DNA from 2 places in the Denitratisoma sp. agr-D3 genome. Region 1 is predicted to be linked to the other one. Evidence: predicted binding sites of a transcription regulator. Region 1 holds the regulator's gene; the other holds the start of a gene.

Region 1 (4,207 bases):
TGACGCCGCGCGGCCCTTCGGTCACATTCACCAAGCCCTCCTGAACCAAGGGAGCAAGGGTGGTCCGGATCTCCTTCATCATGGCCCGCATTTTTTCCAGCAACTGCCGCGTGGCCTCGTCTTGCTTGACCTGGGCCGGTGTCCGGCGCAGGGGCATGAACATGGGAGCCGTCACGTTCGGGCTGATCGACACCGGCGCGGCACCTGTCGTGTCGCCAGGCGCGGCGCGGAAGGCCAGATTGAGGGCATCCCCAAGGACCTTGTACTTGCCTTCGTTCACCGAGGAAATCGCGTACATCACCACGAAGAAGGCAAACATCAGGGTGATGAAGTCGGCATAGGACACCAGCCAACGCTCGTGATTCTCGAGCTCCTCACCTTGCTGCTTGCGTCGTTCGCGACGATGGCGGGAATAGTGCATGGCAGCCTCAGTCCGGCAGATAGCCTTGCAAACGGCTTTCGATGATGCGCGGGTTGTCGCCGTTGGCGATGCCCACCAAGCCATCCACGTACATTTCGCGCAGGGAAACCAGGCGGGAAATGTTGGACATCAGTTTCTTGCCCACCGGCAGGAAAAACAGGTTGGCCATGCCCACGCCGTAAATGGTGGCGACGAAGGCCACCGAAATCCCCGCGCCCAGCTTGGACGGATCCGTCAGGTTTTCCATCACGTGGATCAGGCCCATCACCGCGCCGATAATGCCGATGGTCGGCGAGTAACCGCCCGCGCCTTCCCAAATCTTGGCGCCCATTTTCAGTTCCCATTCGTAGGAACCGATCTCCACTTCCATGACTTCCCGCAGACGCTCGGGCTCGGCACCATCGACCAGCAATTGGAGCCCCTTGCGCAGAATGGGATCGTCCATGGTTTCGATCTGGTTTTCCAGGGAAAGCAGGCCTTCCTTGCGCGCCAGGTGGCTCCAACGCGTCATCTGCTCGATCAGGTTGCCGGCGTCCACCTTGGGCGGAACGAAAATCCAGCCCAGCATGATCAGGCCCTTCTTGATGGTCCGCATGGGGCTTTGCAGCAGCACCGCCCCCATCGTTCCGCCGAACACGATCAGCAACGACGTCGGCTGGATCAGGGAGCCGATATGCCCCCCTTCCAGCAACTGACCGCCGACGATGGCGATCACCCCCAACAACAAGCCCAGAATGCTGACTAAATCCATACGCTAGATCCCTTCACGCCGCCTTGGGTTTACGTCCACGCTTGGCTTTTGCCAAGGGTTTTTCCTTCGCTTCCTCGCCCTCGCCGACCACGGATGCCCGCAACCGGGCGATGGCCTGGCTATGCAACTGGCAAACCCGCGACTCGGTAACGCCCATCACTTCACCGATTTCACGAAGATTCAAATCCTGTTCGTAATATAAAGCCATCATCAGCTTTTCGCGCTCGGGCAAGGCAGAAATCGCCCGCACCAATGCGGCCCGCATACTGGCATCCTCGAGGGCGGCCAAAGGATCCAGGGTCGAACTGGCCAGATTGCGATCGAGATAATCCTCATCGCCCGCATCCGACAAATCCTCCAGATAGACCAACTGGTGCCCGCGGGCCTCCAGCAACAGCTTCTGGTACTCATCCAGGGTCATGCCCAGGGTATCCGCCAACTCCTTTTCCGAGGGCTGCCGGCCATGCTGGTGTTCAAGCTTGTGAATCGCGGCTTCCACCCGGCGCATCTCCCGGCGCACGCCCCGGGGCAACCAATCGTTCTCCCGCAGGCCATCCAACATCGAACCGCGGATGCGTTGCACGGCGTATGTCTCGAACTGCGCGCCCAAGCCCTCTTCGTAACGCCCCAGGGCATCGAGCAAGCCCAGCATGCCGTTTTGGATCAAATCGTCCACCTGCACGCTGGCCGGCAATTTCGCCATCAAATGGAAGGCGATCCGTTTAACCAGCGGCGCATATTGGGTAACGAGTTGACTGCGTTCCAGTGAGCCTTGGGCGGTATACATCTGTCGGAAAGCGGCGGTATTCAAGGAAAATCGGGCGGAAATTCCGCCCGACTATACCACCGATTCAAACAGGCCCGAGGCCCCGAAAAGGCCTCGCAGACGGGTTGTGCCGCCTTCTCGCGGCGGTTGGTTGGTCGCGCTAAGCCGGGTCAGCAGTCCATCCACCAGGTCGTCTGCGGAGCCGTTCACCAAGGTGGCAAGATGCCCCAAGCGGGCACCAAGATGCTTCTGTGTCGTAGTTCTCAGATTCTGAAAAATAGTCCTTGCTTCGCCACTGGCCACCAAGGAATTGCCGACGTTTTCCAGCACCAGTTGAAATTCCCGGCGGCCATGACGGCCGCCTTGGCGCTTGATCAGGGTATAGGCATCGGTCACGTCCCGTCCCGCCGACGGGGCCACGATGGCCATGTGGTCGGCAGCCTTTGCTAACTGGGAAACATCGCCTTGGCGCAAGTTGGCATCCACCAGGACAAAACCGGCCTTGACGCCGAGCTCGGCCAGACAGGCCCTCATCCGCTGCTCGATATCCACCTCGCCGACGCCAAACTCCCGGGCGGCGCGGGCGGCGGGTACCAGGCTGATGCTGGGCGTCGCCCGGATCATGACGTCTTCCAGGCGGCAGGCGCCGATGAAGACATCGAACAAGTCGTAGCGCGGTCGTTGTCCGGCCAGGGCGAGCACCCCGCCGCCGCCCGGCTGTTCATCCACGACCACCACGCCGTGACCGTGGTCGGCCAAACCATTGGCGGCCCGGGCGATCATCTTTGCGCTTTCCGCGCCCCGTCGAACGTGGACGAAGGCCACCGATCGCGCGCCCCGGTTACCGAACAGGCGGCGCAGACCGGCCGCCTGATCGTGGCTGCCAAGTTCAGCCAAGACGCCGGTCCTCGTTCCCCTTGCCGCCATCGGCGGCAGGGCCGCCTTGACGCGCCATCACCATGCCGATTTCCTGCTCACGCAGACGATGGGGAGAGCCGGCGATGGGCTGCTTGAAGGAACGATGGAGGAGATAGCTGCGGTTGGGCAGATGCAGGTCTTCCGGTACCCGCTGACCATTGGCCATGTAGGCCAACAACAGGCCGTGGCGGACGATGGCGTCCACCGCCGGTGCCAGGGCGGCGGTTTCGTCGGTCTTGGTGATGATGCAGCCCACCAGATCCTCGCCGGCGTAGGCACGGATCACGTCGTCCAGGGTGTCGCCACGGCTCGTGGCGTTGAGCAGCAGCAAGCGGTTGACCTCGCCAGCGCGCATCAGCATGGCCGCCTGCTCGGCCACCATGCGATCGCGCTGGCTCATGCCGACGGTGTCGATCAGCACCATGTGCTTGTCCTTGAGATCGGCCAGGGTGTGACGTAGGTCCTCGCCATCCCGCACCACGTGCACCGGCACGCCAAGGATGCGGCCATAGATGCGCAGTTGTTCGTGGGCACCGATCCGGTAACTGTCCGTGGTCAGCAGGGCCACCTTGTCGGCACCGTAGCGCACCACGCAACGGGCCGCCAGCTTGGCGGTAGTGGTGGTCTTGCCGACGCCGGTCGGCCCCACCAGGGCATAGACACCGCCCCGGTCAATCAGGTCGCCTTCGTCGCCCAGGGTGCGCAGGCGTCGATTGAGGGCGGACATCAGCCACTTGCGACCTTCCTCCAGGCCCATCTCATTGGGCAGTTCCGAAGTCAGCCGGCGGGCCAGCTGGCCGGAAAATCCGGCTTCCAGCATTTCCGACAAAAGCAGGGCGCGCATCGGTTCATGCTTGGACATCTCGCCCCAAGCGAAACCCGCCAGTTGCTGTTCCAGCATGCCCTTGATCGATTGCATCTCCCGCATCAACTCATTCACCCGGCCATCGTTGCTGGGCTGGGCCGCCAGGCGCTCCCCTTCCGCCAGGGAAGAGCGCAGGCTGGCCGCCACCTGGGCGGCGGAGGGAACGCCGTCGCCACCGTTGCGACCCTTGGGCGGCAATGGACGCAGGCGGGGCTTGTCCTCCACGGCCGGCCGCACGTCGTGCTGCGGCGGTTGCCAGCTACGCACGGCGGGCTGTTTGCGCACTTGCGGCGACAGGCTCACGGTGTAATCGTCGTCCATCGCGGCACGGGCAGCGGCGGGCGTCCGTTCGGGCACGACGCTGGCCATGGGGCGTGCCGCGCCGTTGGCGACGGCGGCCACCGGATCGGCCCCGGCCTGGCGGGAGATAGCCTCCAGGCTGTCGGCCGACATGGCCGTGATTTCCACCCCGCCGTCCACCGAACG
Region 2 (4,207 bases), on a different contig from region 1:
GACTTCGTGCCCGCTGCCTATCGGGCCCTGGCCTATGCCGACACCGCCATCCCCCTGGGGCACGGTGCCGAGATGCTGCACCCGGTGATCGAAGCCCACGCCCTCAAGGCCCTGGAACTGAAGAAGCATGCCCAGGTGCTGGAAGTGGGCACCGGCTCCGGCTACATGGCCGCCCTGCTGGCGACCCATAGCGCCCAGGTGTGGACCGTGGAAATCGAGCCTGCCCTGGCCGAAACGGCCCGTGCCAACCTGCGTCGGGCCGGGGTGGACAACGTCACCGTCAGCGTTGGCGACGGCCTGCAAGGTCTGCCCGCCCATGCCCCCTACGACGCCATCATGGTGTCCGGTGCCGTGACCGAGATTCCCCGCGTCCTGCTCGACCAGCTCAAGGTGGGCGGTCGCCTGTTCGCCCTGGTGGGCAGCCCGGTGCAAACCATGGTGGTGGTGAGCAAGGTGGGCGAGGGTGAATTCAGCCGCCGCGTCATCCTCGAAGCCGGCGCCGCCTATTTGCGCAGTGCCGCCCCCCGTTCCGCCTTCACCTTCTGAAAGTAAAGTCCGCCATGGAACAACTCTCCCCCGTCGATCTCAAGGCCTGGCTCGATGACCCCGAGCGGCCCAAGCCCCTGCTGCTGGACGTGCGCGAGCCGCGGGAGTTTGAGATCTGCCACATCGACGGCGCCCAGTTGATGCCCATGAGCAGCGTGCCGGCCAGGGCGGCCGAGCTGCCCCGGGACGGGGAGATCGTGGTGATCTGCCACCATGGCGGCCGCAGTTTCCAGGTGGCCATGTTCCTGCAACAGCATGGTTTTTCCCGGTTGTACAACCTGAATGGCGGGGTCGAGGGCTGGGCGCTCCAGGTGGACCGCACCATGGCCCGCTACTGATCGAGGTGAAACCGATGAAGTCCAAAGCTGTCCGCAACCTCGGCCTGTTCGGCGCCCTGCTGCTGGCCGGGGCCGCCCAGGGCGCCGACCTGCTCGCCGTCTATCGCGATGCCCTGGGCTACGATGCCCAGTACGCCGCCGCCAAGGCCGCCGCCGACGCCGGGCGGGAAGCCCTGCCCCAGGGCCGGGCCGGCTTGCTGCCCAACATCGCCTTGACGGCCAATACCCAGAACAACGACATCGAATCCCGGGTCAAGAGCAATCCCGTCGTCAACCGCAGCGTGGACTACCGCAGCAACGGCTGGACCGTGAGCCTGAGCCAGCCCCTGTTCCGCTGGGACCGTTGGGCCGGCTACAACCAGGCCAAGGCCAAGGTGGCCGCCAGCGAGGCCCAGTTCGGCCTGGCCAAGCAGGACCTGATCCTGCGCACCGCCCAGGCCTATTTCGACGTGTTGCAGGCCCGCGAGGCCCTGTCGGCCGCCGAGGCCAGCCGCAAGGCCATCGCCGAGCAACTGGAGGAGGCCAAGAAGGCCTTCGAGGTGGGCACCAAGACCGTGGTGGAAGTCCATGACGCCCAGGCCCGCTACGACCTGGCCACGGCCCAGGAAATCGTCGCCGGCAACGACCTGGAAGTCAAACGCCAGCAGCTGCGTCTGGTGGCGGGCAAGCCCTACGACTACTTGAAGGACCTGGGCAAGAACGTCAATCTGCTGCGTCCCGAGCCCGACAACGGCGAGCAATGGGTGACCAGCGCTGAGGAGGCTTACTTCGGCGTTCAGGCCGCCCAGGCCCAGGTCACCGTGGCCGAACAGGAGGTGTCCAAGCAGCGCGGCGGCCATCTGCCCAGCCTGGATTTGGTGGCGAGCCGGGGCCGCAGCAACCAGAACGACAACATCCTGACCCCGGGCATCGGTAGCGACACCCATTCCACCGTGGTCGGCTTGCAACTGACCGTGCCCATCTTCGCCGGCGGCGCCGTCAGTTCTGCCGTGGATCAGGCCGTGGCCCTGCGCGAAAAGGCCAACGCCGACCTGGACAATGCCCGCCGTAGCGCCGCCCTGCTGGCCCGCCAGTCCTATCTGGGGGTCAATGCCGGCCTGGCCCAGGTCAAGGCCCTGGAAGCCGCCCTGATTTCCTCCCAATCCGCCCTGGAGTCCAACAAACTGGGCTTCGAGGTGGGGGTGCGCACCAATATCGAGGTGCTCAATGCCCAAAGCCAGTACTACGACACCCGGCAAAAGCTCAAAAAGGCCCGTCTCGACACGCTGGTGGCCCTGCTTCGCTTGAAAAGCGCCGCCGGCACCCTGGGCGAAACCGACCTGGAGGCCATCAACCGCCTGCTCGAGTGAGGGGGGCTTTACCCCGGCGCCAACCATGCCGCCCCGAGGGGCGGTATTTTTTTGCCAATTCCCTAAAGGTTTCCCTCAAGTTGCCGATAAAGGGACTAGATAGGGTTGATGCCGCCGTGAGAAACGGGGCTGAAGCCAGGTGGAGATATATGACAAACGGCTGAATTGGAAATTGCCAACCAGCTGAATAAAAAGCCTAATTTGGCAAAGGGTTGATCATGAGCGTGGATCTTTCTACAAAGCTGCCGAGCGTCGCCAGCGTGCCGACCCAGGGGGGCGGGGCGACGACGACCGGCGTGCCGACGGCGGATGCCGGACGGGCTGCCGCGGCCACGACTGCCGCCGTGCAAACCGCGGCGCCGACCGCCGCCGCGACCGCCGCGCACGAGAAAAGCGTGCAAAAGGTGGTGGACGACCTTCAGCAACGGGTGCAATCCGTGGCGTCCAGCTTGCAGTTCTCGGTGGACAACGAGTCCGAGCGATTGGTGGTCAAGGTGGTGGACGAAAACACCAAGGAAGTGATCCGCCAGTTTCCTTCCGAAGAGGCCCTCAAGCTGGGCCGGGAAATCGACCGCATGCGGGGCCTGCTGCTCGACGAAAAAGCCTGACGACAGCCGGTTTGTGGTGATACATGGCCTCGGTGACGAGGCCATTTCTTTGTCCGGCGCTCCTGCCCGGGCCGCTGTCAGGAGCGGGATGCGCGGAACCCCGTCATGAATTGCGCCAGGTTCTGCACCGCCGGCAAGGTCATGGCGTTGTAGATCGAGGCCCGCAGTCCGCCCAGGGAGCGGTGGCCCTCCAGCCCGGAAAACCCCTCGGCCTGGGCGCGGCGCAGGAACTCCGCTTCCAGGGCGGCATCGGCCAGGGAAAACACCACGTTCATGCGGGAACGGTCGGCCGCCGCCGCGTGCCCCCGGTAGAAGTCGGGGTGTGCGTCGAGGACGTCGTAAAGGCATTGCGCCTTGGCCTCGTTGAGACGGGCCATGGCTGTCAGGCCGCCGATGTCCCGCAGCAGCCAGCGGGTCACCAGCAGGGTCACGTAGATGGCGAACACCGGCGGCGTGTTGTAGATGGAATCGGCCCGCAGGTGACTGCGGTAGTCGAGGATGGCGGGAATGCCGGCGGGCACCGCATCGAGCAGTTCGCGACGGAGGATCACCACGGTCACGCCGGCCGGCCCGAGGTTCTTCTGGGCGTGGGCGTAGATCAGGTCGTAGCGGCGCGGGTCGATGGGGCGCGAGAGGAAGTCCGAGGACATGTCGCAGACCCGGCGCACGCCGTCCAGACCGGGCACTTCGTGGAACTGGAGGCCCTCCACCGTTTCGTTGGAAACGTAGTGGAAATAGGCGGCGTCCGGCTGACAGGCCAGTTCGTCGGCTTGGGGCAGGCGGCGGAAGCCGAGGGGCTCGCCGTCCCAGAGCACCCGCACCGGCCCTTCGTGGCGGGCCTCGGGGATGGCCTTGGCGCTCCAATAGCCGGTGCGCAGGTAGTCGGCGGTTTTGCCGCTGTTGCGCAACAGCAGCATGGGCACCATGGCGAACTGAAGGGAGGCACCGCCCTGGAGGAACAGCACGGCGTAGTCGTCGGGCAGGCCCAGTAGTTGGCGGATGTTGCTTTCGGCTTCGTTCACCACGGTGGCGAACCAGTCGGAGCGGTGGCTGATGCCCAGTACCGACAGGCCCGTGGCGTCCACGGCGGTGATGGCCTGCTGGGCCTCGGCCAGGACGCCCTCGGGCAGCACGCCGGGACCGGCGGAGAAATTGTGGCGGTTGTTATGGTGGTTCATGGCGGGCCGTTCAGGCGGCTGCGTCCTGGCAGCCGGCGGCGCGCAGCACCATGGCGCGGAAGGCGGCGAACAGCTTTTGCATGGGTGCCTGCTTGTAGGCGAAACGGTCCACCGGGTCCATGGCGTGCACCACCATGGCGTGTTCGGCCTCGAAAATCAGCAGGCGGCCATCGGTCGTCTCGGCGCAG

Evidence for each region. Region 1 encodes FliA, which starts transcription of late flagellar genes. Its sites were predicted from a motif close to CTAAAGTTNNCNNAAANNNTGCCGATANNA; they were not measured.
Region 2: the regulator FliA is predicted to act here: its motif matches at 2,296-2,325, upstream of ACYQ2U_RS07785 (flagellar protein FlaG).

Annotation. Positions count from the first base shown of each region.
Region 1 is NZ_BAAGIA010000005.1:93,646-97,852, forward strand. Features, by position in the region: gene motD (flagellar motor protein MotD) at 1-421, opposite strand, end outside; gene ACYQ2U_RS14155 (flagellar motor protein) at 429-1,172, opposite strand; gene ACYQ2U_RS14160 (RNA polymerase sigma factor FliA) at 1,186-1,959, opposite strand; gene ACYQ2U_RS14165 (MinD/ParA family ATP-binding protein) at 2,011-2,835, opposite strand; gene flhF (flagellar biosynthesis protein FlhF) at 2,828-4,207, opposite strand, start outside.
Region 2 is NZ_BAAGIA010000002.1:591,988-596,194, forward strand. Features, by position in the region: gene ACYQ2U_RS07770 (protein-L-isoaspartate O-methyltransferase family protein) at 1-546, shown strand, start outside; gene ACYQ2U_RS07775 (rhodanese-like domain-containing protein) at 561-884, shown strand; gene ACYQ2U_RS07780 (TolC family outer membrane protein) at 899-2,233, shown strand; gene ACYQ2U_RS07785 (flagellar protein FlaG) at 2,452-2,841, shown strand; gene ACYQ2U_RS07790 (phosphoserine transaminase) at 2,919-4,019, opposite strand; gene ACYQ2U_RS07795 (ATP-grasp domain-containing protein) at 4,030-4,207, opposite strand, start outside.